3 regions of the Methylocystis sp. S23 genome follow, and region 2 is predicted to be linked to each of the others. Evidence: predicted binding sites of a transcription regulator. Region 2 holds the regulator's gene; each other region holds the start of a gene.

Region 1 (6,296 bases), 500 kb from region 2:
CGGCAAAGTGAAGGCGAATGTCGAACCTTTTTCCGATGTCTCGGCCAGGGTCAGGGCGCCGCCCATGAGCGAGACGAGACGGCGCGAAATGGCGAGGCCGAGGCCGGTGCCGCCATGGCGGCGCGTCGCCGAGGCGTCGCCCTGCTCGAATTCCTCGAAGATCGCGTCGCGCGCGGCGGGCGGCACGCCGGGACCGGTGTCGCGCACCTCGAAACGCAGGGCGCCCGCGTTCCGGAAGACCCGCAGGCCCACGCCGCCGCTTTCGGTGAAATTGATTGCGTTGCCCAGGAGATTGACGAGCGCCTGCCGCAGCCGCGAGGGATCGCTTTCGATCTCGCCGCGAGCGTCGGACGCGATGAAGCTGGCGATCTCCAATCCCTTGGCGAAGGCGCGCGGCGCCAGCAATTCGACGACGCCCTCGACGAGCGGCGCGAGCGCGAAGGTCTCGCGCCGCAATTCGAGCTTGCCGGCCTCGATCTTGGAGAAGTCGAGAATGTCGTCGATGAGCTGCGCGAGCGAGCGGCTCGAATCGTTGATGGCCTCGACATAGCTCGCCTGCTCGGCGTCGAGCCGCGTCATGGCGAGAAGCTGCGCGAGGCCCATGACGCCGTTGAGCGGCGTGCGAATCTCGTGGCTGACCGTCGCGAGGAAGCGCGACTTGGCGAGGCTCGCCGCCTCCGCCTTGTCGCGCGCGTCGGCCGCCGCCCGCAGCTCCCAGATTTCGTCGCGCAGGCGCTCCAGCTCCGTCTCGGCCGCGCCGCGCCGTCCCTTGTGCAGGGCGAAGAAGATCGACGCCGCCAGCAGCAGGACGACAAGCTGCGCGGCAATGAGGGTGATTTCCCAAGCGCTCATCGATCAGGCTCCCCCGCAGGCTCCTCGCGCACGAATCATGCCCCAGGCCGATTGATAAAGCTTTCCCCGCAGCGAGCCTCACGCGGCCGCGCGCCCCGCCGAAAGCCCGGCGCGATAGGAGAGCGCCTCGGCGAGATGCGGGCGCGATATCTCCTCCGCGCCGTCCAGATCGGCGATGGTGCGGGCGAGCTTCAATACACGGTGGAAGCCGCGCGCGCTGAGCGCGAACCGGTCCGAGGCCTCGCGGATGAGCGCGGTCCCCGGCCCGTCGAGCCGCGCCACGCGCTCGATGACCGAGGCCGGCGCGGCGGCGTTGGCGGCGACGCCCGGAAGCTCCAGGGACTCATAGCGGGCGCGCTGCAGGGCGCGGGCGCGGGCGACCCGGGCCGCGACCTCGCGCGAGCCCTCGGCGGGCGGCGGCAAGACCAGGTCGGCGGCGGTGACGGCCGGAACCTCGATCTGCAGATCGAAACGGTCGAGCAGCGGGCCGGAGAGCCGCGCCTGATATTGCGCGGCGCAGCGCTCATTGGGCTGGCGGCGGCAGGCGAAGCCCGGATCGAGGGCGTGGCCGCAGCGGCATGGGTTCATCGCCGCGACGAGCTGGAAGCGCGCCGGATAGACGGCCCGGTGATTGGCGCGCGAGACGGCGACCTCCCCGGTTTCGAGCGGCTGGCGCAGGCTGTCCAGAACCTGCGGCTGAAACTCCGGCAGCTCGTCGAGAAACAGCACGCCGTTATGGGCGAGCGAGATCTCCCCGGGCCTGGCGTGGGTCCCGCCGCCGACGAGCGCCGCCATGGAGGCGGAATGGTGCGGGGCGCGGAAGGGCCGCCGGTTGGTGAGCGCGCCGCCCGCGATCTGGCCGGCGACCGAATGGATCATGGAGACTTCCAGCAGCTCGCGCGGCGTCAAAGGCGGCAAGATGGAGGGGAGCCGCGCGGCGAGCATGGACTTGCCGGCGCCGGGCGGCCCGCTCATCAGCAGATTATGGCCGCCCGCCGCCGCGATCTCCAGCGCGCGCTTGGCGCTCTCCTGCCCCTTAATGTCGGCGAGGTCCGGCAAATCCGCCGCCGGCGCCCGCACCGCCGGCTCGGGCCGCGCCAGAGCCTGGGTTCCCTTGATGTGGTTGACGAGCTGGATGAGCGAGCGCGGCGCCAGCACCTCCATCTCGCGCGAGGCCCAGGCCGCCTCGGGTCCGCATTCCCTGGGGCAGATGAGCCCCTGCCCGCGGGCGTTCGCCGCCATGGCGGCGGGCAAGGCGCCGGTCACGGGCGTCAGCGTCCCGTCGAGCGCAAGCTCGCCGAGCGCCACAAATCCCTCCAGCGCGTCCGAGGGGATGGCCCCGATCGCCGCCATCACGCCGAGCGCGATGGGAAGGTCGTAATGACTGCCCTCCTTGGGCATGTCGGCGGGCGCGAGATTGACGGTGATGCGCTTGGCCGGCAGCGCGAGGCCGGAGGCGATGAGGGCCGCGCGCACGCGCTCCCGCGATTCGGCGACGGCCTTGTCTCCCAGCCCCACCACGTTGAAGACGACCGATCCCGGGGAAATCTGGACCTGAACGTCGACGGGCCGCGCGTCCACGCCTTCGAAAGCGACCGTCGCCACCCGAACCGCCATAGGTTTACGCTCCAAAACGTCGCCAGCTGAAACGGAGCCATGGTAATATCGAGGCGCGGCGCGCGCAAGAACAACATACGAACACGCCGCCTTCGCCCGGGCGGCGTTTGCCGCCGGATCAAAATTGGTTAGGCTCGCGGCGTCTCGGAAAAACCCCAGGAGCAGCCGATGCAGAAATTCCCAGTCGCCGGCGCGGCGGCGCTTATTGTTGCGGCGCTTGCCGGCGCCGCGCCGGCCCAAGCCGCGCGCTGCGGCAACGGGGCCGGCGGATTCGAGGCCTGGAAGCAGGAATTCGCCGAGGAAGCGCGCGGGCGCGTCGGCTCGGCGGGCGTCGACGCGCTGCTGAACACGCATTACAACTCGGCCACGATCGGCGCCGATCGCGGGCAGAAGAGCTTCCACTTGTCGCTCGAGGGCTTCATGCAGAAGCGCGGCGCCTCCGCCATCGTCGCCAAGGGGCGCCAGCTCAAGCGGTCGATGGCCGGCCTCTTCCAGTCGATCGAGAGCCGCTACGGCGTGCCGCCGGGGCCGCTCCTCGCCATCTGGGGCATGGAAACCGGCTTCGGCGCCGTTCACGGCAATCAGCACGCGCTCTCGGCCGTGGCGACGCTCGCCTATGATTGCCGCCGGTCGGAATATTTCAGCGACCAGCTCTACGCCGCGCTGCAATTGATCGACCATGGCCGGCTGTCGCCCAATGCGCGGGGCTCCATGCATGGCGAGATCGGGCAGACGCAGTTCCTCCCGAAAAACATTCTGCAATATGGCGTCGGCAATCTCGATAACGCCCAGGCGGCGCTCATGTCCACGGCCAACTTCCTGCACGCCCATGGCTGGCAGGCGGGCGCGGGCTATCAGCCGGGCGAGCCCAATTTCGCGGCGATCCAGGCCTGGAACGCGGCCTCCGTCTATGAGCGCGCCATCGCCATCATCGGCCGGCAGATCGACGGTGGCGAATAAGCAAGAGGCCGCCGCCCCGGGCGGCGGCCGAGCTCGCGCCGGCAAATCTCCAAAGCGGGCCTCGTCCTTCGAGACGCGAGCTTCGCTCGCGGATGAGGCATAGCCGTTTGGCGCGAGGGGCGCGGCGTCGCCGGCGGTCTGATCGCCCGCCGGACGGGGAAGGCCCTATTCGGCGGCGGTCTTGTATTTGTCGGCGTCGTCGTGATCGTCGCCCGGCTTGGACGCGGAATCTTCTTCCTTCGCCCCCTCGGAAGCGCTCGCCTCGCCCGTCTCGGCCGGCGGCGGCCCGACATCTTCCGCTTCGGCGTCCGGCGGCGTCGGCGGGGTCTTGAAGGCCGTCGCGGCCGTCGTGGTCTGCGGCGGCGGGTTGCGCCGGCGATGCACGAGATAGATGAGGAAGGCCGCGACGACGCCGAGGCCCAGGGTCACATAGACCGGCAGATCGCGCATGAAGGTGCGGTCGACCGAGAAGGGAAAGCGCGACACCCAGCGCTCGCCGTGATCGCCCGTCACGGTCACGATGCCGACGAAATAGCCGCCTTCCTTGAAGGTGTGCTCGAAATTCACCGTTCCGGTCGGATAGCTCTTGGGCGGCTGATAGGCCACCGTCACCGCCTCGAGATTTTCGTTCTCCTTGTCCTCGCCGCCCACATCCTTGACGATGCGGAGCTCGATCTTCATGTCGCGAAGCTCGTCCTGCTCCGCGTCGAGCACCATGATCATGGGGCCGGTGGAGGGAATGTCCTCGCAGAACTCATTCTTCGAGGCCTCGGGCAGATAGCCCGTGAAGTTCATGATGTCCGGCCCGATGAAGAGGCGGCAGCGGCCTTCGGCGGCGCCGAGCCGGCCATGCGCCTGCGCGGGCGCAGCCGAAAAAGCCGCGAAGGCGAGGCAGCCCGCGGCGGCAAGAAGCTTCAGCGGCTTCATGATTGTGTGAAACGAAGTCGAGGCGTCGTCACTCATCTTCTCCTCCTGGTCTCCGTGCGGCAAGGACACGCGACGCTCAGGAATTTCTCGCTTGCGCCGCGCAATTCCCCACCGCTCCCGGAGGGTCGGGCGACGCCGTTTCTCCGATGTTATCGCATTCCTTTACATGAGCAAGGGTGCGACAATCGGTCATCTATACTGCTTTGCAACATCAACGGCGACAGGGGGCCGCCCTCGCCGCGAGCGGCCGGGAAGGACCGGCCGGCGGGCGCGCAAGGCCGCAGGAGGCTCCGGCCCTGTCGATTGTGCAGGTGCGAAGGCTCGCCGCGAAAAACCGGGCGGCGCCGCTCACGCCGGGGCGGCGGGAACGCTCCTTTAAGCCTGGCGCCATCTTAACAAGAGTTCATCCGTTCGCATATTGCCTCGCCATCCGGGCCAAGCCATATTGCAGGGAGCCATAATGGTTGAGGCCACGGGCGAGGGCGGAACGCCGCGCGCCGGCCTTGGAGATCGAGAGGATCGCTATGTCTCATTACGACCGCAACACGAGCTTCGGCTACGGCCGCGGGGTCGCCCGGTCGACCACGGCCGAGATCGACGAGGGCCTGCGCAGCTATATGCTCGGCGTCTACAACTACATGACGCTCGGCCTCGCCGTGACGGGTCTCGTCGCGCTTGGCGTCTTCATGCTCGCCAATCCGCAATTCGTCGGCGGCAAGCTGGTGGCGCTGTCCCCCTTCGGCTCGATGATCTACACGACGCCGCTGCGCTGGATCATCATGTTCTCGCCGCTCGCCTTCGTCTTTTTCATCGGCGCGCGCGCGAATGCGATGTCGGCGGCGACGGCCCGCAACCTGTTCCTCGCCTTCTCGGCGGTGATGGGCCTGTCCATGTCGTGGATCCTGCTCGTCTTCACCGGCGCGTCGGTCGCCCGCGTCTTCTTCATCACCGCGGCGGCTTTCGGCGGCCTCAGCCTCTACGGCTACATGACGAAGCGCGACCTTTCGGCCTTCGGCTCCTTCCTCGTGATGGGCGTCTGGGGTCTTCTGATCGCCGGCCTCGTCAATCTGTTCCTGCAGTCGACCGGCCTTCAGTTCGCGCTTTCGATCCTGTCGGTTCTGATCTTCTCGGGCCTGACCGCCTGGGACACTCAGAACATCAAGGACATGTATTATGAAGGCGCCGGCTATGAGGCCACGCAGAAGATGAGCGTCTTCGGCGCGCTGTCGCTCTATCTCGACTTCATCAACATGTTCCAGTCGCTGATGTTCCTGCTCGGCAACCAGCGCAGCGAATAGACTGGACTTCCGGCCGGCGGCCCCGCTTCGGCGGGGCTCGGCGCCCTGACGCTTCGAGACGCCTGCCGGAGGTTCGCCGGCGAAGCCCCGCTTCGGCGGGGCTTCTTGCCGTTTATTCGGCGCCCACGAGGCTCAGCCCCCTGTCGAGCACGCGCAGCACGCGCGAGAGGTCATGCCCGCGGCGCATGACGAGGCCGCCCGCCGCGATCACGGCGTATTCTCCCTGCTTGCGGGCAAGCTCGGGGTTCTTCTCGATCCGATAGAGCGGCGCTTCGCTCGTCCGCCGGAAAACGGAGAACACGGCCCTGGCGGGCGTGAAATCAAGGGCGTAATCGCGCCATTCGCCCGAGGCCACCTTCGCCCCGTAGAGATTGAAAAGCGCGTTGAGCTCCCGCCGGTCGAAGGAAACCGGCGCCGCCGCGCGGCTTTCTCCCCGCCCCCTGTGCTGATCCTGCCCCGGTCGACCGGAGCCTGCCACGACAGTCAGGGCGGGCCTGGATCGGCTGGGCTCTGTCGTCTCCGACTCCGCCATGCGTCACCTCCAAATTTCTGTCATGTTTGCGCGATGGCGGCGCGAGGGCAAGCCTTCTCTTGTCATATGCGCGACATCTTGCGGCGGCGCGCGCCTTAACCGAAGCCGCC
Region 2 (6,296 bases):
GACTCGCGGCGAGCCGGGCTTCGCGGCGGGGGATTTCATCGCCCTGAAGGCGCGGCTGACGCCGCCGGCGCGCGCGGCGCTGCCTGGCGGCTATGATTTTGCGCGCGACGCCTATTTTGCAAGGCTCGGCGGCGTCGGCAACGCGCTCGGGCGCGTCGAAACGATGCCCCCGCCGGACCCGCCGCCTTTGTCGCTGCGTTTTTTCGCCGCCGTCGACCGCGTGCGGAACGCCCTCGCGTCGCGCGTCTACAAAACCATTGGCGGCGACGCCGGCGCGATCGCCGCCGCCATGGTGACCGGCAAGCGCGATTATCTTTCCGAAAGCGCGAGAGACCTCATCCGCCGCGCCGGCATTTTCCACATCGTCACCATTTCCGGCATGCAGATGACGCTCGTCGCCGGCATCTTCTTCGTCGGCTTCCGGCGGCTTCTGGCGACGTCGGAGACGCTCGCCCTGAACTACCCCATCAGGAAATGGGCGGCGGCGCTCGCGATCGTCGGCGCCGTCCTCTATGACATCGGCACGGGCTCGCGCGTCGGCACGGAGCGCGCGCTGGTCATGACGGTCATCATGCTCGCCGCCGCGCTGTTCGACCGGCCATCGCTCTCAATGCGCAATCTCGCGCTCGCGGCCTTCTTCGTCATCGCCTTCGAGCCGGAGGCGATTCTCGGCGCGAGCTTCCAGCTTTCCTTCGCGGCGGTCGCGGCGCTCATCGCGGTCTATGAATGGCGCGGCGACTATCTCTCGGGGAGCCGCGCGCAAGCGTCCGCCCCCGGCCTCTCCAGCCGCATGTCCGAATGGCGCGAGGAGCTTGTTGAGCGCATGCTGCACGGCCCGGGCGCCGCATTGGCGGCGACGCTGTGCGCGACCTCCGCCACCGCCGCCTTCATGGCGAACGACTTTCACGAAATCAGCCCCTATGTGCTGATCGGCAATCCGCTCACCCTCGCCGTCATCGAATTCTTCGCCGTGCCCTGCGCGCTGATCGGCGCGGCGCTCTATCCCTTCGGGCTCGACGGCTTCATCTGGCGTTATCTCGAGATGGGCATCCATCTCGTGACCTGGCTCGCGGGGCTGATCGCCGCCGCGCCTGGCGCAAGCCTTCACGTGCGCGCCTTCGCGCCCTGGGCCATCCTGTTTCTCGCCCTCGCCGTGCTCTCCATGGCGTTGTGGCGGACCTGGACGCTGCGCGCGACGGCGCTGCCGCTCGCGCTGATCGGCCTCATGGGCGCGACGAAGGGCGCGGGCTTCGACATCGCCGTGCCGGCTACGGGAGACGCCGCCGCGCTGCGCCTGCCTTCCGGAGAACTCACGCTGCTCGGCAAGAAGCCGAGCGCCTTCGCGACCGAACAATGGCTGCGCGCCGACGCCGACGCCCGCGCGGCGGCGGACGCCAAAGGCGGCGTCTCATGCGACGACGCAGGCTGCGTCGGCCGCGCAGCCGACGGCCGCGTCGTCGCGCTCGTCACGAGCCGCGCGGCCCTTTTCGAAGATTGCGCGCGCGCTTCGATCCTCGTCACGCCGCTGCGCGCGCCGGACGGCTGCGCCGCGCCGATCGTCATCGATCGGCGCAAGCTCGCGGAGACCGGCGCCGTCTCGCTGCGGCTGGAGAAGGACGGGAATGTCGCCTGGACGACGTCGCGGGGCGTCAACGAGGACCGTCCCTGGTCGCCGCGGCCGATCCACAACGCGAAGCGCGCGCCGGCGCCGGAGGAGGACGAAACGGAAGGCGCCGAACTGTCCGAACCATTGGAGTGAGCGTCGCGGCCATCGCCGCCGCAATCCGCGCCGGCCGGCCCCGTTAAGGCCGAAGACCGCCCCGGCCGCGCCATTCATCAGAAGCCTGCGCCCGCTCAATATTTCCGCAGAAGGCTCACCAGCTTGCCCTGAATGCGCACCTTGTCGGGGCCGAAGATGCGGGTCTCATAGGCGGGATTCGCCGCTTCGAGCGCAATCGAGGCGCCGCGCTTGCGCAGCCGCTTCAGCGTCGCCTCCTCATCCTCGATCAGGGCCACGACGATATCGCCCGTATCGGCGTAATCCTGCTTCTTGATGACGACGGTGTCGCCGTCGAGAATTCCCGCCTCGATCATCGAATCGCCGCGCACCTCCAGAGCGAAATGCTCGCCCGTGGAAAGCATCTCCGGCGGCAGGCTGATCGTGTGGCTGCGCGTCTGGATGGCGGAGATGGGCGTGCCGGCGGCGATCCGCCCCATGACGGGAATCGCGACCTGCTGGCTCGACTCTTCCTCGCCGCGCTCATGCAGCGGCCGGACGCGGCCGAGATTTCCCTGGATGACCGAAGGCGCGAATTTGCCGCCGCGCGGACCGCCGCCGCCGCGCGGCGTCGCCGATTCCGGCAGGCGCAGCACCTCCAGCGCCCGCGCGCGATTCGGCAGCCGGCGAATGAAGCCCCGCTCCTCGAGCGCGAGAATCAGACGGTGAATGCCGGATTTGGAACGCAGGTCGAGCGCGTCCTTCATCTCGTCGAAGGACGGCGGAACGCCTGATTCCTTGAGCCTTTCGTGAATGAAACGCAGCAGATCGCTCTGCTTCTTCGTCAACATGATCCGCCCCCGGCCACACCGCGCTCCGCTACAAACAAATCATGAACATCTATAAGCGTTCGCTGTGCGTTCCGCAAGCTTTATCGCGGGTGGGGTTAATAGAAGCTGTATGATCGCGGCAGGTCGGCGCCCGCGCGCGTCCGGCGGCGTCGCTGGCCGCTTCAGCTCGAGGCGGGAGGCGCTGACATTATGCGGCTCGATGACATGGCGGCTGCCGAGCGTCGCCCGCATATATTCCTGGATGACGAAATTCTTTTCGACCGAAAGGATAGCGTGCCCGGCCGAAATATATTGCAGCCGCTCCGCGGCGCCGTCCGCGCGCGGCTTTTGCGAGCGCCCGATAAGGAAACGCCGCCGCCTTCCTTCCGAAAGCGGCGGCGCCCAAATGTGGCTTTTGCGCGCGCGGCTATTTCTTCGTCCCGAGCGCTTTCTTGATCGACGCCGTCGGGCTGTCGTCCGAGGCCAGCGCAGACATTTCGCGGCGCTCGTCGGGCGCGAGGGATTGGGCGACGCTCGTCGTCTCGGCCTCGCGGGACTGCGCGGCGGCCTTGGCGGCGGCCATGGTCACGATGGGCGACTTGGCGGCGATCTGCGTGGCCTTCGCGCCCGCTTTCACGGGCTTCTCTTCGAGCGCGATTTCCATCGGCGCGCTCAGCGCCTCGGGGCGGCTCGCTTCGGCGACGCGCGCAAGGAAGCTCGGATGCATGCCGCCGTCCTGATAGACGACGCGCACCGGCTTCACGCTCTGGGCCAGCTCGGCGACCTTTTCCTCGTCCTTGGACGCCTTGGCGGAGACGCTCGCGATCAGGTCCGGATCGTGCTTGAGGGGCGGACAGGCGGAGAGCGGGTCCATATGGCCGGCGCCCTGGGCGTTGAAGACATAGCGGCGGCCGCAGAAAGCGACCGTCGGCTCCTCCTTCGTCACCTCGAAATGATCGTTTCCTTCCTTCAGATTCTTCCAGAAGCCGATATTGGGGTCGAGCCGGTGCTTGGCGAGATTCTCCGCCGTCATCCGGAACGGATAGGACTGCATCTGGATCGCGCGCTGGCCGCCGTTGAAGGCCGAGCGGGCGATGGCGTAGATCTCCGCGATCTGCGCGTCGGTCATGGAAAAGCAGCCGGCCGAGGAGCAGGCCCCATGGACCATGATGGTGCCGCCCGTATGCCCGAGCGCGCGGTCGAGCTGGTTCGGATAGCCGACATTGAAGGAGAGATAATAAGCGGAATTGGGGTTCATCTGCGCCGGCGCGATGGCGTAGAAGCCCTCGGGCACCTGTCGGTCGCCTTCGCGCGTCTTGGGCCCGAGCTGACCGGACCAGCGACACATGGGGAAGGTCTTGAGGTGGACATATTTGCCCTCCCCGTTCATCTTCCAGATTTCGAACTCCGCCTCTTTCTTATAGGCGCGGATCAGCATCGGCGCCTCCTTGGTCGTGCCGACCTGCGCCATCTTGGCGAGCGTCTCGGGAGGCACGGGCGCGAGCGAGCGCTGGGAAATGCCGCTATCCTGGCAAGAGGCGAGAGAAAGCCCGGCGAGAGCGGCGATGGCCGCGACCGGCTTCAAGACCCGATACTTCATGCGCTCAGCTCCCCTCTGCGCCCCGGCGCCCGCGCACATACACGCTACTGTGGCAAAACTAACACAGTCGCGTAACTCAATTCTTACCGGCGAACGCGTTTCGCCCTTTGCGTGGAAGGAGAGACAATCGCGAGATTGGGACGAGAAAGTGTTCCTGGCGCCATGCGGGACGCCGAAATCGCGGAGTGTGACTTTTTTGCCTCAGGCCTTCGCCTCGATCTTTCGGCCCATATTGAGAAATTTCTCCGCCCGCGCGGCGCGGAGCTGGTCGCGGGAGAGATTTGTCAGCCGGGAGAGCTCGCTCGCGACGGCTTCGCCGACCGAGGCGATGGCGGCCTGCAAATCGCGATGCGCGCCGCCGGCGGGCTCCGACACGATCACGTCGATAATGCCGAATTTCAAAAGATCCTGCGCGGTGATCTTCATGCTGGTCGCGGCGTCCTGCGCCTTGGCGGAATCGCGCCACAGGATCGAGGCCGAGGCCTCGGGCGACGCGACCGTATAGACCGCATGCTCCAGCATCAGCACCTTGTTGGCGGCGGCGATGGCGATGGCGCCGCCGGAGCCGCCCTCGCCGACGACGACCGCGACATTCGGCACGCCGAGCGAAAGCGACACGTCCGTCGAGCGGGCGATGGCCTCCGCCTGGCCGCGCTCCTCGGCGTCGATGCCCGGAAAGGCGCCCGCCGTGTCGACGAGCGAGACGACCGGCAGGCCGAAGCGGTCGGCGAGCTCCATGAGGCGGACCGCCTTGCGATATCCTTCGGGCCGCGCCATGCCGAAATTATGGTGCAGGCGGCTCGCCGTGTCGGAGCCCTTCTCCTGGCCGATGATGCAGATCGGCTCGCCCTTGAAGCGGCCGAAGCCGCCGACGATCGCGGAATCCTCGCCGAAGAGCCGATCCCCCGCGAGCGGCGTGAACTCGGCGATCAATTGCTTCACATAATCCGAGAAATGCGGCCGTTGCGGATGGCGCGCCACCTGAATCTTCTGCCAGGGCGTGAGGCCGGCATATAGATCGGCCAGCGCCTTCGCGGCCTTGGCTTCGAGCTTGCTCAGCTCCTCGCCGATCGAAACGCCCTCGCCTTTCTCCGCCAGCGCGCGCAGCTCCTCCACCTTGGTTTCGAGTTCCGCGACGGGCTTTTCGAAGTCGAGATAAGAGCGCATGGGCGGGCGTGTTTCCTGGCGAAATCGGATGGCGCCCGTCAGCCGCTCGGGCGCGCGGAAACTCGCTGCAACCGGGCCGGAAGTCAAGGAAGCGAAGCGTCGCGCGGGAAGGATTTTGAGGGTCCCGGCGGACCGTGTAGAACTCTCTGAAAAAGGAGCTTTTGCTTGAGCTCGACCCTCCCGCCCGAGAGCCGCTTCGTCGCCGCGCGAGACGGCTTGCGTCTTCACTATCTCGATTATCCCTGCCCGGAGGCGAAGCGGCTGCCGCTCGTCTGCCTCTCGGGACTCGCCCGCACCGCCGACGACTTCTTCCTCGTCGCCGAAGCCGCGCAGCGGGCGGGACGGCGGGCGCTGGCGCTCGACTATCGGGGGCGCGGGCGCTCGGAATGGGATCGGAACTGGCGCCGGTACGACCCCGACGTCGAGGAGGACGATATCTTCACCGTCCTCGCCGATGCGGGCGTCAAAGAGGCGGTTTTCTTCGGCACGTCGCGGGGCGGACTGCATGTGATGCGCATCGCCCGCGCCCGGCCGGGCGTGATCCGCGCGGCGGTGCTGAACGATATCGGCCCGGTGATCGAGAAAAGCGGGCTTTTGCGCATCAAGTCCTATGTCGGCAAGATGCCGCCGCTGCAGAAGATGAGCGACGCCGCCGCGCTGATGCGCTTCGCGATGAGCGCGGCCTTTCCCGCGATCACGCCCGAACAGTTCGAAATCTTCGCGCGCCAGACCTTCGAGGAGAAGGACGGCAAGGTCGAGCTACGCTACGATCCGGAGCTCAATCACACGCTCGACGAGATTACGCCCGAGGCCGAAATCGAGGATTTCTGGGAACGCTTCGAGCTGCTGGCGCGGGTTCCGGTTCTCGCGATCCGCGGCGAAACCTCGGATATTCTGTCCGTCGAGACTTTCGACGAAATGGCCCGCCGCGCGCCGAAGCTCGAACGCTATACCGCGCCGGGACAAGGCCATGCGCCCTTGC
Region 3 (6,296 bases), 1.1 Mb from region 2:
CATAGCCCAGAAACTCCGTCGCGCCCAGCCGCTCCTTCAGCGCGAACCACAGCGTCTCCGTGGCGGTTTCGCCCGAGCCGGCCCAGGCCTTGCGGGCTTCGGCGCGCTGGCGCGCCATCGCCGCGTCGAACGCCTCCTTGTCGACGACGATGCCGCGCGGGCGCAGGGCGTCCTCGGTGAGATCCAGCGGAAAGCCGTAGGTGTCGTAGAGCTTGAAAGCCGTTTCGCCGGAGAATTTGGCGCCCCGGCCCAGCCCCGCGGTCTCCTCGTCGAGAATGGCGAGGCCGCGCGCAAGCGTGGCGCGGAAGCGGGTTTCCTCCGTCTTCAGCGTATCGACGATGAGCGCCTGGGCGCGCGCCAGCTCGGGATAGGCCTGGCCCATTTCGGCGACGAGGGTCGGCGCGAGGCGCCACATCAGCGGCTCCCGCGCGCCGAGGATCTGGGCGTGGCGCATGGCGCGGCGCATGATGCGGCGCAGCACATAGCCGCGTCCCTCGTTGGAAGGCGTGACGCCGTCGGCGACGAGGAAGGACGAGGCGCGCAGATGATCGGCGATGACGCGATGGCTCGCCGCCTGCGGGCCGGCATAGGGCGCGCCGGTAAGATCGGCCACAGCGCTCGTGAGCGCGCGGAAAAGGTCGATGTCGTAATTGGAGGTCACGCCCTGCATCAGCGCGGCGATGCGCTCGAGGCCCATGCCGGTGTCGATCGACGGGCGCGGCAGAGGCGCGCGCCGCCCCGGGGCCGCCTGTTCATATTGCATGAAGACGAGATTCCAGAATTCCAGGAAACGGTCGCCATTCTCGTCCGGGCTGCCGGGCGGGCCGCCCGCGAGCGCCTCGCCCTGATCATAGAAGATTTCGGAACAGGGTCCGCAGGGGCCGGTGTCGCCCATGCTCCAGAAATTGTCGGAACTCGCGATGCGGATGATGCGGCTGTCATGGAAGCCGGCGATCTTCTTCCACAGATCGAAGGCTTCGTCGTCGTCGTGATAGACGGTGACGAGAAGCCGGTCGACGGGGAGCTGGAACTCCTTGGCGATCAGGCCCCAGGCGAGCTCGATCGCGCCTTCCTTGAAATAGTCGCCGAAGGAGAAGTTCCCGAGCATTTCAAAGAAGGTGTGGTGGCGGGCGGTGTAGCCGACATTGTCGAGGTCATTGTGCTTGCCGCCGGCGCGCACGCATTTCTGCGCGGAGGCGGCGCGCGCCTGATGGCGCTTCTCGACGCCGGTGAAGACGTTTTTGAACTGCACCATGCCCGCATTCGTGAACATGAGGGTCGGGTCGTTATGCGGGACAAGCGAAGAGGACGCGACCTTCTCGTGGCCGTTGCGCACGAAATAATCGAGGAAGGCGGAGCGTATCTGGTTGACGCTGCTCATTTTGCGTCTCTCTGAGGCGTGATCGGGATCATTGACCGATCATATGGTGAAAGGGGTCGCCGGGCGTAAGCAGGCGCCGCGGGTTCGACCCGGAAACGCCGTCGGTTGCGCGCGATATGCCAGTCCGCAGCCAATTCGGCAATGAAAAAGGCCCGAAGACCGGGCTTTAAGAATGCGGACGAAGTCGTGTCGGCGCCCCTCGCGCTTCAAGACGCCCGCCATGCGGGCTCTCCTCGGCATGAGAGGCTTCTTTTTCTGCGCCAAACAGTTAACGCGGCTTACGAAAAAGCGGAAACCGGCCTTTCGCGGAAAGCGCGATCTAAACCTTTAGAATCGGTTGCTTATCTGCGTTAGGCGTTCCGCCTGAACGCAGCGCGCTCCATTTGCCCCATTCTAAGGAGTGAGCGAAGCTCGCGTCTCGAAGGACGAGGCCGCCCTCGGAGGCAACGAACTGAAGGGCCGAAGATCGCGCCTCGGGATGAACGCCCGCTGATTTGGGCCCCCGGAACGCCCCTCACTCGTCCCCGTCGCCATCCCCGCCGGCGTCGAGAATCTTCTCGGCGATCAGACCGGCGTTCTCGCGGATCGCCAGCTCGATGCGGGCGGCGGCGTCGGGATTCTGGCGCAGAAAGGCCTTGGCGTTTTCGCGGCCCTGACCGAGGCGCTGGCTGTCATAGGAGAACCAGGCGCCGGACTTCTCGACGACGCCGGCCTTCACGCCGAGATCGATCAGCTCGCCGACCTTGGAGACGCCCTCGCCATACATGATGTCGAACTCGACCTGCTTGAAGGGCGGAGCGACCTTGTTCTTGACCACCTTGACGCGGGTCTGGTTGCCGATCGTCTCGTCGCGCTCCTTGATCGCGCCGACGCGGCGGATGTCGAGACGGACCGAGGCGTAGAATTTCAGCGCATTGCCGCCCGTGGTCGTCTCCGGCGAGCCGTACATCACCCCGATCTTCATGCGAATCTGGTTGATGAAGATGACGAGCGTGTTGGAGCGCGAGATGGAGGCGGTGAGCTTGCGCAGCGCCTGGCTCATCAGGCGCGCCTGCAGGCCCGGCTGCACCTCGCCCATCTCGCCCTCGATCTCGGCGCGGGGCGTCAGCGCCGCCACCGAATCGACGACGAGAACGTCCACCGCGCCGGAGCGCACCAGCGTATCGGTGATTTCGAGCGCTTGCTCGCCCGTGTCGGGCTGGGAAATCAACAACTCGTCCAGATTGACCCCGAGCTTGCGGGCATAGACCGGATCGAGCGCATGTTCGGCGTCGACGAAGGCGCAGACGCCACCCGCCTTCTGCGCTTCCGCGATGACATGGAGCGTCAGCGTGGTCTTGCCCGAGGATTCGGGCCCGTAAATCTCGACGATTCGGCCGCGCGGCAGGCCGCCGACGCCCAGCGCGATGTCCAGGCCGAGCGAGCCGGTCGAAATGGTCTCGATCTCGACGGCCTTTTGATTCTTGCCGAGCCGCATGATCGAGCCCTTGCCGAAGGCGCGTTCGATCTGCGACAGGGCGGCGTCCAGCGCCTTGGTCTTGTCCACGGACGATCCTTCCACGAGGCGGAGATTGGCTTGGCTCACGGCTGAAAATCCCTTCTGGCACGATTTCAAGGGCTGGGGCAACGGCTCCCCCATTGTGCATGATTTGTTCTCAATGCCAAGTTCTTTTTCCGTTCTTTCGGCAAGGTGAGGAGGCCGATCCCCCTGAGAGCCTGAACGGCCGGCGGAGCGCCGGCGGCGGCGTCACCGGCTTCCGCATCTCATATGCAGCGGAACCGACACCGGCAGAGCCGGCGGCCTCTTTTCCCATGCCGCGACGAAATCCGCCTCCATCGCCTTCAGCGGGTCGCGGCCGTGGCGCTCGCGATATTTCTTCACCGCCGACCATGTGCTCAGAAATTTCAGCAGCTCGCCGCAGGAGCCGGCGATCTCGGCGGGAAAGACCGGCGCCTCGCGCTCGGCGAAGGGGAAAGGCAGTTCTTCATAACCGCTGAAATAATAGCGGGCGTTGTCGCCCCAGAACGGACCCAGAATGTCGGTCTTCAGCCGCTCCAGCACGTCGTCGAGCGGGCGGACCCCGGCCCAGGGCCAGTCATAGGTCCATACGGCGATGACGCCGTCCGGCTTCAGCGCCTCGCGCGCGCGCTCATAGAAGCGCGGCAGGTCGAACCAGTGGACCGAGCAGGCGCAGGCGACGAGATCAACCTGGCCCGCGAGCCTAAGATCGGCTTCGGCGGCGGCGAGGCGGTAGTCGATATTGCCGCGCCGCGGGGCCATTGCGAGCTGGCGGGGGTCGGGGTCCGTCGCGACGACGCGCGCGAAATGCGCGGCGAGGCCCTGCGCCGCCTGCCCGCTTCCCGTCCCGCAATCCCAGGCGAGCGCGCGCGACGGCGCGACGCTCGCCAGCCATTCGAAGAGCGCTCGCGGATATTGCGGCCGGAAGGCGCGATAGCCTTCCGCGTCCGCGCCGAAAAGGAGCGTCTGGCAGGGATCCAAGGCATTTTCCCCTTGGGGGAGGAAAGAGGCGCCCCCTAACGCCGGCGCGCGAAGCATAGATCACGCGGCGGCCCGACGGAATCGCCTCGTCGAAGCGTGATCGCCGCGGCCGCGCCAATCCCCTTCAGGCGCGGCTTCGCGACTCGCGCGGCCGGCGGGCGCCCGCCTCTCACGCAAGGGGCGCCCCGAAGCGGCTCCGCTCCGCCTTTCCCCTCCCGCGACCCCCGCAGCGCCGGCGGCTTCTCCGCGCGGCGCCTTTCCTTGAGGGAAAGCCGGAGCGCGACCGCAGAATTGGCCGCGCCGGCCTCTTTAAAACCCCTCAAAAGCGACACACATCTAACCCCAAGACGCGCTGCGCGGCAGGCGTCGACGGGCGGGTCGCAACGGACGCCGAGGAGGAGCGAATGGACGCTAAGATAGCAATCGAACGCAAGGCGCCCTTGCTGACGCCGGAGCAGTTCGCCAATCTGGGCGACGGCATGATCGCCTATGTGAAGGCCATGCGGTCGGAAGACGTGAACCGCCTTTACCCGCAGGCGCCGCAAATTCAGCCCGGCCTGACCATTTTCGCGCTGATCGGCGCGGACGGCGCGCCCATCGTGCTCGCCGATTCGGAAGAAGGCGCGATCGGCAACGCCCGCGAAAACGATCTGACGATGGTCAGCCTGCATTGACGTCACGCGCCGATTCGGCCTGCGGGGAGCCGGAGGGCGCCGATCTTCTTTTCAGCGGTAGATTTCCGTTCTTCCCGCCGCCATCCCCAAAGGCAGGGATTTTGCTTCCCTGGAAAAAAGGGGCGCGCGCCCCGCCATGGAGGCGTTCATGCCCACAACCGAAATCTACGCAGTCTGTCACGTAAACGACGTCGCCAAGCGCGGCGCCGTCGGCTTCGTCCTCGCGCGCCGCGACGGCGACAAGTCCGCGCCCTTTCCGATCTTCGTCCTGCGGCAGGGCAAGACCTACTACGCCTATGTCAATCGCTGCCCGCATCAGGGGGCGCGGATCGACTTTCAGCCCGGCCACTTCCTCGACCAGGGGCACCGCGCGATCATCTGCGGCAAGCATGGCGCGCTGTTCGAGCTGACCACGGGCAAATGCTATGACGGCCCATGCGCGGGCGCGGCGCTCGAAAAGATCGAATGCGTCATCGACGGCGAGGACGTCTGCATCACGGGCGTCGAGCTCGCCGAGGAGGACGGGCTCGATCGTGAGGAAAATGACGAGATGCCGCCGGTCATGATCACGTCGGACTGACCGGCCCGTCGCGCTCTCACCCCTTTCCCCGACCGCAGGCCGAGCAATCCGGAGCCGCTCCTGGATCGCTTCGTCGCAGGCCGCCAAGCCTGAGCCGGGGAAAATCGCCGTTATAGCCGCCTCCGTCATTGCGAGCGAAGCGAAGCAATCCAGGGCGTCATTACGGCTCTGGATTGCTTCGTCGGCTTCGCCTCCTCGCAATGACGGAGGGCGGCCATGCTCCTGGTCGGAGCCGGCGGAGAATCGCCGGCCGATCGCCGTCATTGGGCGCGCAGCGAGGCAATCCATAGCCGCATCACGGCCCCTGGATTGCTTCGCCGCGCTCGCAATGACGGGCGCGCAAGCGTCTCTTATCCGCCTCCGAAGAGCTGCTCGAAAATATTCTTCTCCCGCGCCGCCGGACGGCGGCCGCGCGGGGTCGGCGGGGGGACGGCGCCGGCGTTGGGGATGTCCTCCGGCGGCAGCAGCTCGTCGGCCTCCCGGGCCGCCGCGCGGCCGTGCGGCGGCGGCGGGATCGTCGCCGTCTCGTCGGGCGCGGCGGATGCGGCGTCGCCGGGCGGGGGAGCGGCGGCGCGCTTCTGGGGCTTCGCCGGCTGCGCGGGCGGCTTGTCGTCGCCGGTAAAGATGCCGATGAGATCGTCGAGCGGCCGGGCGACGACCTCTTCCGCCTCGGAGCGCCACGCCCCCGCCGGCAGGCCGGCGACGGGCGCGCCCTTGTGGGCGATCGACATATAGCGGCTCCAAATCTCGACCGGCAGATTGCCGCCCGAAGCCTTTCTGGTCGGCGACGAGTCGTCATTGCCGAGCCAGACGCCCGTGACGAGCCGGCTCGTATAGCCGATGAACCAGGCGTCGCGGAAATCCTGGCTGGTGCCGGTCTTGCCCGCCGCCTGCCAGCCCGGCAGCTCCGCCTTGCGCGCCGTGCCGGTGGCGAGCGTCTCCTGCATCATCGTGTTCATCATCGCCACATATCGCGGCTCGATCACGCGGCCGAAGGTGGAGCCCTTGCGCTGATAAAGCGTTTTGCCGCTCGCCGTCTTCACGCGCGCGATGATGTGCGGCTGCACGCCGATCCCGCCATTGGCGAAAGGGGCGTAGGCCGCGACGAGCTCGAGCGGCGTCACTTCCGACGTGCCGAGCGCGATGGAGGCGTTGGGCTGC

The links. The regulator LexA, encoded in region 2, represses DNA repair genes until DNA is damaged. The targets are predictions, from matches to a motif close to TGTTCNNNNTGTGTTCNG.
Region 1: a site for LexA is predicted at 2,536-2,553, ahead of ACV7JP_RS11545 (YifB family Mg chelatase-like AAA ATPase). Genes of this name have one in related genera too.
Region 3: a site for LexA is predicted at 3,021-3,038, ahead of recA (recombinase RecA). Genes of this name have one in related genera too.

Annotation. Positions count from the first base shown of each region.
Region 1 is NZ_CM134185.1:2,331,569-2,337,864, reverse strand. Features, by position in the region: gene ACV7JP_RS11550 (ATP-binding protein) at 1-852, opposite strand, end outside; gene ACV7JP_RS11545 (YifB family Mg chelatase-like AAA ATPase) at 931-2,469, opposite strand; gene ACV7JP_RS11540 (lytic murein transglycosylase) at 2,638-3,429, shown strand; gene ACV7JP_RS11535 (hypothetical protein) at 3,595-4,392, opposite strand; gene ACV7JP_RS11530 (Bax inhibitor-1/YccA family protein) at 4,881-5,654, shown strand; gene ACV7JP_RS11525 (DUF2794 domain-containing protein) at 5,767-6,186, opposite strand.
Region 2 is NZ_CM134185.1:2,827,243-2,833,538, reverse strand. Features, by position in the region: gene ACV7JP_RS13850 (ComEC/Rec2 family competence protein) at 1-1,759, shown strand, start outside; gene lexA (transcriptional repressor LexA) at 1,855-2,568, opposite strand; gene ACV7JP_RS13840 (L,D-transpeptidase family protein) at 2,975-4,147, opposite strand; gene ACV7JP_RS13835 (acetyl-CoA carboxylase carboxyltransferase subunit alpha) at 4,349-5,314, opposite strand; gene ACV7JP_RS13830 (alpha/beta fold hydrolase) at 5,480-6,296, shown strand, end outside.
Region 3 is NZ_CM134185.1:1,701,829-1,708,124, reverse strand. Features, by position in the region: gene alaS (alanine--tRNA ligase) at 1-1,381, opposite strand, end outside; gene recA (recombinase RecA) at 1,896-2,966, opposite strand; gene ACV7JP_RS08445 (class I SAM-dependent methyltransferase) at 3,129-3,881, opposite strand; gene ACV7JP_RS08440 (BQ00720 family protein) at 4,286-4,555, shown strand; gene ACV7JP_RS08435 (Rieske (2Fe-2S) protein) at 4,704-5,135, shown strand; gene ACV7JP_RS08430 (transglycosylase domain-containing protein) at 5,486-6,296, opposite strand, start outside.